DNA from 4 places in the Streptomyces vilmorinianum genome. Region 3 is predicted to be linked to each of the others. Evidence: riboswitches for the same ligand, from Rfam matches in the RefSeq annotation. Region 3 holds a riboswitch; each other region holds the start of a gene.
The links. Region 3 has a riboswitch for cyclic di-AMP ahead of FDM97_RS13935 (C40 family peptidase). Riboswitches for the same ligand answer to the same signal wherever they lie in the genome.
Positions count from the first base shown of each region.

Region 1: another riboswitch for cyclic di-AMP. It lies ahead of FDM97_RS17795 (transglycosylase SLT domain-containing protein); the one in region 3 lies ahead of FDM97_RS13935 (C40 family peptidase).
Region 2: another riboswitch for cyclic di-AMP. It lies ahead of FDM97_RS34470 (M23 family metallopeptidase); the one in region 3 lies ahead of FDM97_RS13935 (C40 family peptidase).
Region 4: another riboswitch for cyclic di-AMP. It lies ahead of FDM97_RS25745 (M23 family metallopeptidase); the one in region 3 lies ahead of FDM97_RS13935 (C40 family peptidase).

Region 1 is NZ_CP040244.1:3,771,724-3,774,923, forward strand. It holds gene FDM97_RS17790 (hypothetical protein) at 1-650, opposite strand, end outside; gene FDM97_RS17795 (transglycosylase SLT domain-containing protein) at 840-1,706, opposite strand; cyclic di-AMP (ydaO/yuaA leader) riboswitch at 1,709-1,866, opposite strand; gene FDM97_RS17800 (phosphocholine-specific phospholipase C) at 2,169-3,200, opposite strand, start outside.
Region 2 is NZ_CP040244.1:7,410,797-7,413,996, forward strand. It holds gene FDM97_RS34465 (PrsW family intramembrane metalloprotease) at 1-93, shown strand, start outside; gene FDM97_RS34470 (M23 family metallopeptidase) at 323-1,423, opposite strand; cyclic di-AMP (ydaO/yuaA leader) riboswitch at 1,435-1,582, opposite strand; gene FDM97_RS34475 (PP2C family protein-serine/threonine phosphatase) at 1,803-3,008, opposite strand; gene FDM97_RS34480 (MFS transporter) at 3,144-3,200, opposite strand, start outside.
Region 3 is NZ_CP040244.1:2,969,662-2,972,861, reverse strand. It holds gene FDM97_RS13945 (ClpP family protease) at 1-567, shown strand, start outside; gene FDM97_RS13940 (hypothetical protein) at 575-880, shown strand; cyclic di-AMP (ydaO/yuaA leader) riboswitch at 1,220-1,392, shown strand; gene FDM97_RS13935 (C40 family peptidase) at 1,396-1,872, shown strand; gene FDM97_RS13930 (LysE family translocator) at 1,942-2,610, opposite strand; gene FDM97_RS13925 (LysR family transcriptional regulator) at 2,683-3,200, shown strand, end outside.
Region 4 is NZ_CP040244.1:5,544,831-5,548,030, reverse strand. It holds gene FDM97_RS25750 (M16 family metallopeptidase) at 1-753, shown strand, start outside; cyclic di-AMP (ydaO/yuaA leader) riboswitch at 965-1,131, shown strand; gene FDM97_RS25745 (M23 family metallopeptidase) at 1,145-1,915, shown strand; gene FDM97_RS25740 (GntR family transcriptional regulator) at 2,113-2,805, shown strand; gene FDM97_RS25735 (HPr family phosphocarrier protein) at 2,964-3,200, opposite strand, start outside.

The DNA.
Region 1 (3,200 bases), 800 kb from region 3:
TCGTACGACTGCTCGGCCGCGCCGATCACGTCTCCGCGCGTGTTGATCCCGGTGATCCGCTTCACGCTCGTGCCCGGACCGGCGTCCGGCGGCAGCGGCAGCGTGCGCGCCACCTGTCCGCCCCGCCACTGCTTCGCCGTCCCGTCGGCGTCCACGGCCGCGACGATCCCGGCGTCGTTCACATCGACGTCGTACGCGCCCGGCGCCCCGCCCTCGGCGAGCAGCCGCACCGAGGTCGCCCCCGGGCGGTAGGTGAACAGAGCGGTCGCGCGGTCCGACCGCCGGCTCACCCAACCGGCCATGAGACCTTGCCGGTTGACGGCTCGGACGACCCCCTCGTCATACCCCTCGGGCATCGGCACCCGATGGAGCCGCTCACCCGTCCAGTACACGGGCAGGCTCCCGCTGGCACCCACGGCGAGGCCGCGCGGTCCCAGATCGTGCACGCCCTCGGTGGTGAAGCTGCCGCCGGCGGGCGGGAGCGAGGGCAGGGCCCGCGGGCCCGACGCGCAGGCTTCGGTGCCGGGCGCGAGGTCGGCGGCGGTCCCGGCCGCGGTCTCGGCCGCGGACTCGGCCGCGGCGGGACCGGCCGCCGTCAGCAGACCGGCGAGTGCGGCGGCCGCCGCGGACACGGCAAGGGCTCTCTTCATCGCTGTTCCCCCCTGGGACGGGATCCGCGCTCCCCGGCCGCGGATCATCAGGCGCCCATCCTGCCCGCCACGATCGCACCATGGGACGGAATACCCCATACCGCTTGGGGCGCGACGGCGAAGGCCCCGGCCCCGGCCCGCAAGGGGCCAGGGCCGGGGCCTTCAGCCTGCGTCGATGCCCGCCGAGGGTCAGTACGGCCCGTTGACGTTGTCGATGGAGCCGTAGCGGTCCGCGGCGTAGTTGCACGCGGCGGTGATGTTGGCGACCGGGTCGAAGAGGTCCATCGAGGTGCCGGGCACGTGATAGGCGAGGAAGGTCGGCTCGATCACCTGCAGGAGGCCCTTGGAGGGGGTGCCCTTCGCGGCGTTGGAGTCCCAGAGGTTGATGGCCTGCGGGTTGCCGGAGGACTCGCGCATGATGTTGCGGTGGATCCCGTCGTACGTACCGGGAATGCCGTACTTCGCCATGACGTCCAGCGACTCCCGGATCCAGCCGTCGAGGTTGTTGGCGTAGCTCTTGGCGGCGGCGGCCGGAGCGGCGGCGGCCGGGGCGGCCTTCGCCGGGGCCTTCTGGGTGGCCGGGACGCTCCGCTGCTGCGAGCGGTCCGCGCGGTCCGTGGCGTCGGTGCGCTTGGTGGTCGAGGACTTCGGCTTCGGAGCGGTGGCGGATTTCCCGCGAAGCGTCAGTTCGAGTCCGGGATGGATAAGTGACGGATTGTCACCGACAGCGCTGCGATTGGCCTGGTACAAGGCCTTCCAGCCACCCCGCACACCTTGCTCGTGAGCGATCAAGGAAAGGGAGTCGCCCCGGGTGACCGTGTAGGTCTTGGGAGCGGAATTCGGTGCGACGGTCACCGATTCCGCGATCTTCGCCGAGACGCCGGCGGCGGTCTTCTCGACGGTCGCGATCTCGGGAGCCTTGTGGGGCGTGGCGTGCGCGGTGCCGGCCGTGGCGACCAGGGGGAGCGCCAGTGCGGCGCCACCTGTACCGGCCAGGGCGATACCGCGGCTGAGGGGACGTCGCTTGGGGCGCCGGTGCTTACCGTGTGCGGGCATGACAGATTCCTCTCCGGCGCCTGCGGGGTGAGCTGTCGGGTTCGGGCTGGAGATGCCCGGCCGCACGCATGCGACTTCACCCCGAGCCGCTCCGGGAATCCGGACCGGCGAAAAGTGGGTCCCCCGCTCCTGCCTACGGGTGAATGGTCGGTCTTTTCGGGCGGTGGCAGGATTCGGCGATCCGCCCGAGTGGAGGTGACCGTAGGCGAGAAATGTCGGCCGAAACAAGATGCCGAGTCCGTGGGTAATTCCCGGGGGATTTTCGCGCGGCGCCGAGTGCGCCGAACTTCCTTGAGGCGCAAGGGGAGGGGCGCGGCGGGAGGGCGCCGTCACCCTGCGGCGTGATTCATCTCACCCGGCGAGAAAATCGGTCATTCCGGGAAATTCCGCTGCGCCGATAAAAGGGATACAAGGAGCTGAAAAGGCCACTTGTATCCCTTTTGGTCGGTACGTGGGTGTACGTCAGCCCGTGACGCTCGGGGCGCCCGTCTCGATGTGGCCGGTGTAGCGGCGCGACCACGTGCCGTCGATGTCGGCGAGGACCGTGAAGTCGTACCAGCCGTTGTGGTAGGCCACCGCGTTGAAGAAGTCCTCGCGGGAGGAGTTCGCCGCGACCGTGTACGTCCACGGCCCGTCCGTGCGGTAGGCGTTCGACCGGATGGTGAAGGTCACCGGCGAGGCGGAGGTGTTGGTCATCGTGAAGTAGAGGGCCGTCTTCCCGGTGCCCGGCTCGGTCGCGAAGCGGGCCGCGACCTCGATGGCCTTCCCCGCCTTGGAGGCGTCGCCGATGAAGCGGCGCAGGAAGCGGTTGGGGCCCATCATCGAGATGTCGTACTTGCCGGACCCCGAGCCCGTCCCGATGTTGAAGTAGTCCGTGGACGTCGCGCCCGGGTCGACGGTGTACTGCCAGGCCGCCGTGTCTCGGTACTGGTGCGGGTGGATCGCGAAGTGGGCGGCCCGCTTCGCCTGGGCGCCCTGGTTGGTCATCGAGAACCAGGCGAGGATCTTCCCGGCCGCCCCGAACTCGAACCGGTCGAGATTGCCGTTGACCTGGTACGGCACGGCGCGCGCCGGGCGGGTGCCGGCCTCCTGCGCGGGCAGGGCGTTGTCCTGGGGCACCGGGTTGGGCAGCGGGGCGCAGGTGGACTGCCCGATGACCTCGGCCGTGGAGGGGAGGCCGGAGGGAACACCGTAGACGGGGCGGGCGAAGTCGAAGACGCCGGTCAGGTCGCCGGTGACCTTCCGTCGCCACGCGCTGATGTTCGGGCAGGTGGCGGGGGTGCCGAGGGCGGCCGTCCAGGTCTCCATGAAGCGCAGGACGGAGGTGTGGTCGAAGACCTCGGAGCTGACCCAGCCGCCGCGCGTCCACGGGGACATGACCACCATCGGGACACGGAAGCCGAGACCGATCGGCACCCCGTCGAGATACTCGCCCGGCGTGCCGGGCGGCGCGACCGGCGGCGGGACGTGGTCGAAGAAGCCGTCGTTCTCGTC
Region 2 (3,200 bases), 4.4 Mb from region 3:
CCCGCGCTGACGTACGCGGCGCGGGCGACCGGCCGGGTGTGGGCGCCGCCGCAGTATCTGGACTACGGCGGCTACAACCCGTACCGCAGCTAGCCGCCGCTAGCCGCCGCTGGACATGCGGCCGCGGTGAGCAGGCCGGTCCGGCAGCCCTGGCGTCGGGGGGGGTGTCGACAGGACTGCCGGAGTCAGGGGTGTGCGCCATGGATCGACTGCGGTCCGGGCCGGGCAGGCCCTGCGGCCATGCCAAGTCGGCCACGCCAAGCCGGGCCACTGCGGGCCACGGCGGGCCAAGCCGGGCCAAGCCGGCCCACAGCGGGGGAACTCAGACCGACAGGCCCTTGCCGGCCAGCCAGGCCGCCGGGTCGATGCCGTCGCCGCCCGGGGTGTGGACCTCCAGGTGCAGGTGCGGGCCGGTCACGTTGCCGGTCGCGCCGACGCGGCCGATCGTGTCGCCGGTGCCCACCGTCTGGCCCACGCTCGCCGTCATCGAGGACAGGTGCGCGTACCAGACCTCCGTACCGTCCTCCAGCTCCAGGACGATCCGGTAGCCGTAGGAGCCGGACCAGCCCGCCGACGTGATCGTGCCGCCGTGCACCGCCTTGACCGGGGTGCCGGTGGGCGCCGCGAAGTCGAGGCCGGTGTGGTAGCCGGAGGACCACATGGAGCCGGACTGGCCGTACGTCGAGGTGAGGGTGTACGAGGAGGTGGGCAGCGCGTAGCTCGCGGCGAGCTTGGCCAGGCGCTCGGCCTCGGCCTTCGCCGCGGCCTCCTCCTCGGCCTTCCGCTTCGCCTCGGCCGCCGCCTGCTCGGCCGCTTCCGCCTGGGCCGCAGCCTCGGCCGCGGCCTTCTCGGCGGCCGCCTTCTCCGCCGCGGCCTTCTCGGCGGCGTCGGCGGAGGCCTGCTGCTGCTCGGCCTGCTGGAGAATGCGGGCGCGCAGCGCCTCGCCGGCGTCGGCGGTGGCCGCCGACGCGGAGTCGCCGTCGGACTTCCCGGCCGCGTCGGCCGGAAGCGTGAGCGAGGCGGTGAGCGGCTGCAGGTTGTTGGTCCCGGAGCCCGTGCCGTTCGCGTCCTCGTCCTCGCCCGAGATGAGCTCGCCGACGCCCGGCAGTTCGGAGGCGTCCGGAAGGTTGAGGTCGGGGAGGGAGATCGAGACCGGGGGCTTGTCCTTGGCGGTGGCCATGCCTCCCGCGCCGACGGCCGCGATGACACCGACACCGAGGACGGTGGAGGAGCGGGCGAAGCCCGAGCGCTGCTTCACGACCCGGTGGCGGCCACCGGAACGGGCCTGCTGGCGAAGGGAGTCCTCGGTGGGGTTCCACTCACCCCACGCCGTCGCGTCGTCATCCGTCCCGGCGGCGCCCGAAGCACCGAACGCGTTGAACCCGTCGAAAGTACCTTCGGCGGCAGGGGTGTTGGACGCCACGGAGGCGTACTCCTTTCCTTCCTTCTCGCCTACCGGGTTAGCTGACGGGTTCGGAGCAGGAAGGTCTCCTACGGGCGCTGTCGCACAGGTGCGAAAGTGCCCGATTCACCCCAAGTAGTGGTTCCCCGGTTCCTTTTCAGGATTCGGCGCGTGCGCACGGTGCCGTCTCTTGCGACGGCTGGGACGACCGCGCTGCGTTATCGAACGTTAATAGACACGAGGGCCCGATTCCAAGCTGTTCCCGTTGATCATTCGCAAAATTGCGCCACTACAGCCCGATTTGATCCCGCTTCAGTACAGACCTTTCCATCCCTCCAGAACTGACGGCGGATCAATTGTTATCGGAGCGGTATACCTCCACTACAGATGGTGACGATGGCTACGGCACCACGGGCATCGTCCGGCGCCGCGGCGGCTGCCCCGCCGCCGGCCGGCTCACCGCGAGCAGCGCCATGTCGTCCGTCGAACCCCCGCCCGTGTACCGGCGGACGTCGTCGACGAGCGCGTCGAGGAGCTCCTCGGGCCCGGGGAAGATCCGCCCCGAGAGCCGCTCGCCGGGATCGTAGAAGGTGCCCTCGGCGTCGCGCGCCTCGGAGAGCCCGTCGGTGTAGAGGAGCAGCGTGGCGCCCGGCGGGTACGGCGTCTCGTCGGCCCGGTCCGGCCACGCGGCCAGCTCGCCCATGCCGAGCGGCAGCGCCGGCTCGCTCGGCTCCAGGAGCTCCAGGCCCCCGTCCGCGTACAGCAGCAGCGGCTCGGGGTGGCCGCGGTTGACCACCCGTACGAGCCCGTCGCCGCGCGGGATCTCGGCCAGGACGGCGGTGGTGAACCCCTCGAAGGCGTCCAGGCCGTCGCGGCGGGTCCCCTCCCGGGCGAGCGCCCGCTCCAGCCGCTGCGCGACGGCCTCCAGCGTCGACTCCTGCTCGGCCGCCTCCCGGAACGCGCCGAGGACGACGGCGGCGGCCTCGACCGCGTCGAGCCCCTTGCCCCGGACGTCGCCGACCACGAGCCGTACCCCGTACGGCGTGTCCTGGACGGCGAACAGGTCGCCGCCGATGAACGCGTCCGCCTGCGCGGCCTCGTAGCGGGCCGCGACCTGCAGCCCGCCGATCCGCTCGGCGGGCGTGGGCAGGACCGCCTTCTGGGCGGCCTCCGCGATCACCCGGGCCGAGGCGAGCCGCTCGCCGCTGCGCTGGACGACCCGGTTGATGAGGAGGGCGAGGGCGGAGACGGTGACGACGGTGAGCGTCTCGGTGAGGGCCGGGACCTCGGTGACGGTGTCGTTGTAGATGTGCAGCCCGACACCGGCGAGGACGGCGGCGATGCCCGTCAGCAGGGTCGTCAGCGTCGAGAAGAACGGGGCGGCGATGAGCGGCGCGGCGGAGAAGAGCGGGGCCGCCGTGTAGGTGGGCGGGGTGGAGAGGTCGAAGACGACACCGCCGGCGATGACGAGCGGGGGCAGGGCACGGATGAACCGGCGGGCCCGCTCGGCGCGCGGGCCCGGCCGCCCGTTCCCGTTCCCATTCCCGCTTCCGGTCCCGTTCCCCTTGTCGCCGCCCGCCGCTCGCCGCCCCTGCCCCTGCCCCACGAGTGCTCTCCTGCCCGGTCCGTACACGGCGACGGACCGTACCGCGCCCTCCCCAGGGTGAAGGGAGCCGCGCCGCGAGGCGACCTTCGCTCGGCCGAGTGGGTGACGCGCGCGGTGGGCCGCCCCGCGCGCCCCTCAGCCCCGCGCGCCCGCGCCCGTATCCCTCGCCGTGCCCGCGCCCAGCCGGCCGCC
Region 3 (3,200 bases):
ACCCTCGACCCGTACTCCAAGCTGCTCGAGGAGCGGATCGTCTTCCTCGGCACGCCGATCGACGAGACCTCGGCCAACGACGTCATCGCCCAGTTCCTGCACCTGGAGTACGCCGATCCGGACCGGGACATCTCGCTCTACATCAACTCCCCCGGCGGTTCGATCAGCGCGATGTCCGCGATCTACGACACGATGCAGGTCGTCACCTGTGACGTGGAGACCACCTGCCTCGGCCAGGCGGCGTCGACCGCCGCCGTGCTCCTCGCGGCCGGGGCGCCCGGCAAGCGGCTCGCGCTGCCCGGGGCCCGGGTGGTCCTTCAGCAACCCACGACCGACGAGCCGTTGCAGGGGCAGCCCAGCGATCTCGACATCCAGGCACGGGAGTTGCTCCGACTGCGCGCGATGCTGGCCGGGATGCTGGTCACCCACACCGGGCAGAACCGCGAGCGGATCGAGGCCGACATCGACCGGCTCACCGTCCTCGACGCGCCGGCCGCCGCCGCGTACGGCCTGGTGGATCACGTGATCCAGAACCGCGGGGCGTCCGGCGGCGCCGGGGCACGGTGAGCCGGAGATGGTTCCCGAGCTGCCGCCACTGCCCGCTCTGACGCGCGCCGAGGGCGAGTTCATCGACGCCTACCTCGAAGTCGTCGATCTCCTCGGCCGGATCAATCCATCCAGGACATCGCATACCTATGGGGCGCTGCGCGCGGCACAGGCCCTGGTGGGGCGCGCGACCGCGCTGCGCGACGCGCTGACGGTGATGCATATGCGGGGCGAGAGCGAGGTCCACGCGGAGACATTGGCCCGTGCGCTGCGCGTGTTGGACGGGGAGCGCCGCGCGGGGCGGGTCACCGTGCCCGACACACGCGCGAGTTGACATTTCCGCGTGTCGTGTCGACGTCCACTCGGGCCAGAGAAGCGGCAGAAACCCTCCCTCGTTCGGCGTAGTCGACGAATCGACTTATGTGCGGGGTGAGTTGCGCAACAGGTGTACACATCTGGCGGAATCGGACGTTCCACCCCTGGTGCGGGGCTCGTCGGCCAAACCTCCGACGATCACGAAACATGCCTGTCCACCCGAATGGATCAGTCGTGAGGAGCCTCACATAACGCCGTTTCGGCTCGGATTTCGCCCCGGGTGTGGGTCAAGATCCCTCACGACGACAAGCCCCCGCCACCGCGGCGGGGCGGTCCGGGCGGACGCCGAGTCCTGCCGCTGTCCCGGATGTCTGGTCGACAGGAGTGGATCGGCAGGAGTGGAGGACCCAATCAGTACGGGACGACCGAGCAGTGGGGCCGTTCCTCGGGGTGAAGCCGCAGCCGCGGCCGGGCAACTTCGCCAGTCCGAACCCGACAGGTCATCCTTCACAGGCGGCTGACGAAGGGTTGCGCATGACTGCGCAGATTCATGTCCCGTCCCTGCTGTCCCGGGCCGGAGCCGTCTCGGCTCTCACCCTCGCCGCCGTCGGCGGCACGATGCTGGCGCCAGGCGCCGCACCGGAGGCCCAGGCCGCGACCGCGTACGCCGGCAAGGCGCTGGACATCGCGGCATCGAAGAAGGGATCGCCCTACAAGTACGGAGCGGCCGGCCCGACCCGGTTCGACTGCTCGGGGCTCACGCTCTACTCGTACAAGAAGGCGGGCAAGTCGCTGCCCCGTACCGCGCAGCAGCAGTACAACCAGACCCGGCACATCGCGGCTTCCGGCCGGCAGAAGGGGGACCTGGTCTTCTTCCACTCCGGTGGGAGGGTCTATCACGTGGGCATCTACGCCGGGAACAACAAGATCTGGCACTCGCCCAAGAGCGGTTCCTGGGTGAAGCTCGACAAGATCTGGTCGTCCAAGGTGTATTACGGCAGGGTCCGATGATCCGCTGACCGATGCCCTGCCGGGCGGGGGTGCGGTGGCGCCGCCGCAGCTTCGCCCGGCGGCGTCGCCTCAACTCCCGGCGAGCGGAGCCGAGAGCAGCGAAAGCCCCAGGGCGGCGAGCGCGCCACCCGTCACCCCCTGCACGGTCCGGGCCGTCCGCGGCCGCCGCAGCCAGTGACCGAGCCGGTCCACCAGGAGCGCCACCAGCGGGAACCACAGCAGGGCGAGGACGACGACGATCGACGCGAGCAGCAGCGTACGTGGCAGGACGGCCGCGCCGTCCGGCACGAACTGCGGCAGCAGGCTCAGAAACAGCACGGGGGCCTTGGGGTTCAGGACGTTGGTCAGGAACCCCTGGCGCAGCGCCCGTCCGGCGACCCGCTCCCCCGCCCGCGTATCCGCCCGCGTATCCGCCCGCGTATCCGCCCGCGCATCCGCCTGCGCTCCGCCGCTCGCCCGCAGCGCACCGCCCAGCGCCCGCACGCCGAGGTAGAGGACGTACGCGCCACCGGCGATCTGCAGGGCCCGGTAGAGCACCGGTACGGCGATCAGCACCGCGGCGAGCCCCGCCACCGCCAGCGCGGTGTGCACCACGAGCCCGCCCGCCACACCGACGCCACAGGCCACTCCGGCCCGGCGCGAGGCGAGAGCACTGCGGACGACGACGGTGAAGTCCGCGCCCGGCATGGCCACCATGCCCGCCGCGACTCCGATGAAGGCGATCAGCTGTCCGTCCATGAGCCCAGCGTGCCCGCCGCGAGCCTTTAGGGTGTAGACACAATCTTCTGGGTCTGCCCAAAGGAATCCTTTATGCAGGATCTGGTGAGGCTCGCGGCGCTGGTGGCGGTGGCCGAGGACGGCTCGATCACCCGTGCCGCCGCCCGGCTCGGCTACACCCCGCCCGCGCTCTCCCAGCAGCTCGCCAAACTGGAGCGGGAGGCGGGCACCCCGCTGCTCGTCCGCCACCACCGCGGCACGCGCCTGACGGCTGCGGGCGAACTGCTCGTCACCCGGGCGCGCCGGGTCCTGGCCGAGATGGAGCGGGCCCGCCACGAGCTGGCGCAGCTCGCCGGCCTCTCCGGCGGGCGCCTTCGGGTCGGCACCTTCACCACCGTGGGCATCCATCTGCTGCCGCCGGTCCTGAGCGCGTTCCGCCGGGCCCACCCGGACGTGGAGTTGACGGTCGCCGAGTACGAGCCACCGGGCGGGGTCCATGCCGTGGCGTCGGGCGAGGTCGATCTGGCGCTCACCCATGCCTACGAACCGGCGGAACCGGCCCCGCTGCCGCCGGGGGTCGAGCTGGAGCCCCTGCTGGTCGAGGAGTTGGT
Region 4 (3,200 bases), 2.6 Mb from region 3:
GTGGTCGTCGGCGACCTGACCGACGTGGATCTGGACAAGGTCCTCGACGAGACGCTGGGCGTCTGGACGGGGAACGCCGCCGAGCCGCGCCCCGTCCCGCCGATCACGGCCGACGACACGGGCCGCGTCGTCATCGTGGACCGCCCGGGCGCCGTCCAGACCCAGCTGCTGATCGGCCGCGTCGGCGCCGACCGGCACGACCGCGTCTGGCCGGCGCAGGTCCTCGGCACGTACTGCCTCGGTGGCACGCTCACCTCCCGCCTGGACCGCGTCCTGCGCGAGGAGAAGGGCTACACGTACGGTGTCCGGGCCTTCGGTCAGGTGCTGCGCTCGGACGGCAAGGGACACGGTGCCTCGATGCTCGCCATCAGCGGCTCCGTCGACACGCCCAACACCGGCCCGGCGCTCGACGATCTGTGGAAGGTGCTGCGCACCCTCGCCGCGGAGGGTCTGACGGACGCGGAGCGCGACGTGGCCGTGCAGAACCTGGTGGGTGTGGCTCCGCTGAAGTACGAGACCGCGGCCTCCGTCGCCGGGACGCTCGCCGACCAGGTCGAGCAGCACCTCCCGGACGATTTCCAGGCGCAGTTGTACGCGCGCCTGGCCGAGACCGGCACGGTGGAGGCGACGGCGGCCGTCGTCAACGCCTTCCCAGTGGACCGCCTGGTCACCGTGCTCGTCGGTGACGCCGCCCAGATCGAGGAGCCGGTGCGCGCCCTCGGTATCGGTGAAGTCACCGTCGTCACAGGCTGATCGAGCCGGATCGAGCCGGATCGAGCCGGTTCCGAGGACCCCGACGTCACTGTACGTCGGGGTCCTCCCCTTTGTCCGGATTGCAGCAGAGGGTGGCCGTATGCCCTGTGGCATGTCTTACAAACGGGCGTGTCTGTTTGGTGATTGAAAGACGATCCGCTTAGCGTCGGTCCGGCTGTTCGCCAGTTGCACCCGCCGCACCCGCGGCATCGGACAGTCATCGCCGAGTCCCCGTCAGGCGCGAGCCTGGGGAGCCGGGGACCCACACGAAGTCCCTGGGGTGAATCGGACGCCTTCGCACCGCGTGCGGAGGGGCCCGTAGGAGACCTTCCTGCTCCGAACCCGTCAGCTAACCCGGTAGGCGAGAAGGAAGGAAAGGATCAGCCACTACATGGCGTTCACCCGTGCCACCGGGAAGCATCGTGGTCCGAGCCGTCTGACGCGCCGCAGCGCGGGGCTCGCCGGCGTGGCGACGCTCGCCACCACCGGCGTCATCGGAACCCTCGCCTCCCCGGCGTTCGCCGCCGACACGGACGCTCCCTCCCTCGAGGACACCGGCCTGACCCAGGTCGTCGCCGCCGACTCCCTCGCGAAGACCATCGACGCCCAGGCCGCCGCGCAGGAGCGCGAGGCCGTCGAGGCCCTGGAGCGCGCCAAGGCCGCGGCCGAGGCCAAGCGCAAGGCCGAGGCCCGCGCCAAGGAGATCCGCGCCGCCAAGGAGCGCGCCGCCCGTGAGGCCGAGCGCAAGCGTCTGAACTCCTTCCAGCTTCCCGTGGCCGGCTCGTACGTGACCACCGGCTACAAGGCCGGCGGCTCGCTCTGGTCCTCCGGCAGCCACTCCGGCGTCGACTTCCGCGCGGCCTACGGCAGCACGGTCGTCTCCGTCGGCTCCGGCACCGTCGTCGAGGCCGGCTGGGGCGGCGCCTACGGCAACAACATCGTCATCCGGATGAACGACGGCACGTACACCCAGTACGGCCACCTGTCGGCCATCAGTGTCTCGGTCGGACAGTCCGTCACCCCGGGCCAGCAGATCGGCATCTCGGGCTCGACCGGCAACTCGACCGGCCCGCACCTCCACTTCGAGGCGCGCACCAGCGCCGAGTACGGCTCCGACATCAACCCGGTCGCGTACCTGCGCGCCCGCGGCGTGAACGTCTGATCCACGCCCCACCCGCGTCAGAAAAGCCCCGGCTCGTACTGAGCCGGGGCTTTTCGCTGGCCAAAAGATATCCATGGATCTCCGGTAGCCATCGGAAATGTCTCTCCGCTGCAATAGAGTCACCGAAGAGTCGGCGAGGAGCCGGCGAACAGGCGTCAATCGGATGGGTTTCGCGCGGATTAAGGCGGAGGTCGAACATGCGCATTCCCGCGCACTCGGTATGCACGGCGATCCGGGACGACATCGTCTCCGGAGCCTTCGAGCGCGGCAGCCGGCTGACCGAGGAGCAGCTGGCCCGCCGCTACGGAGTCTCCCGCGTCCCGGTCCGCGAGGCCCTGCGCACGCTGGAGTCGGAGGGCTTCGTGATCACCCGCCGCCACGCGGGCGCCCATGTCGCCGAGCCGACCGAGCAGGAGGCGGCCGACCTGCTCGACGTACGGGCGCTCCTCGAGCCGCTCGGAGCCGCGCGCGCCGCCCAGCGTCGTACCGAGGCCCATCTCAAGGTGCTGCGTGGCCTGGTCAGGCTGGGTCAGGAACGGGCCAGACGCGGCCAGGGCGAGGATCTGCGCTCGCTCGGCAGCTGGTTCCACGAGACCCTGGCCCAGGCCTCGGGCAGCCCGGCGCTCACGGCCCTGCTCACCCAGCTGCGGCACAAGATCGCCTGGATGTACACGGTCGAGACCCCCGCCCAGCCCGTGGAGGCGTGGGCCGAGCACGGGGCGATCGTGGACGCGGTGGCGCGGGGCGACGCCGAACGCGCCCGTACGCTCACCGCCCTGCACGCCGAGCGCTCCCTGGTCCTGCACCGGCTGAAACGGCCGGAACGCCCGGAACGCGGCCGTGTGAGGGCTTCGCAACACGTCGTAAACACGGCGAGCATCCGGAATTAACGAGCACGCCGTATACAAAGAGGGAGCAATTCGGCGGGCGGAATTCGTGCTGCGCCGAATTCCGATGGACTGTGCTCTTACTGGAAAGCGGAGAAAACGAAGGAGCCGCACCCGCCGGAATTCCGGCCGGTGCGGCTCCTTCGTGTGTGGTCCTTGGGTCAGACGGTCTCGGGGAGCTCCTCGAGCCCCTCGGCGACCAGTCGCGCCAGACGGTCCAGAGCGGCCTCGGCGCCGTCGGCGTCCGAAGCGAGCACGATCTCCTCGCCGCCCTGCGCGCCCAGGCCGAGCACCGCGAGCATCGACGCGGCGTTGACCGGGTTGCCGTCGGCCTTGGCGATCGTCACGGGGACGCCGGAGGCCGTGGCAGCACGGACGAAGATGGAGGCGGGGCGGGC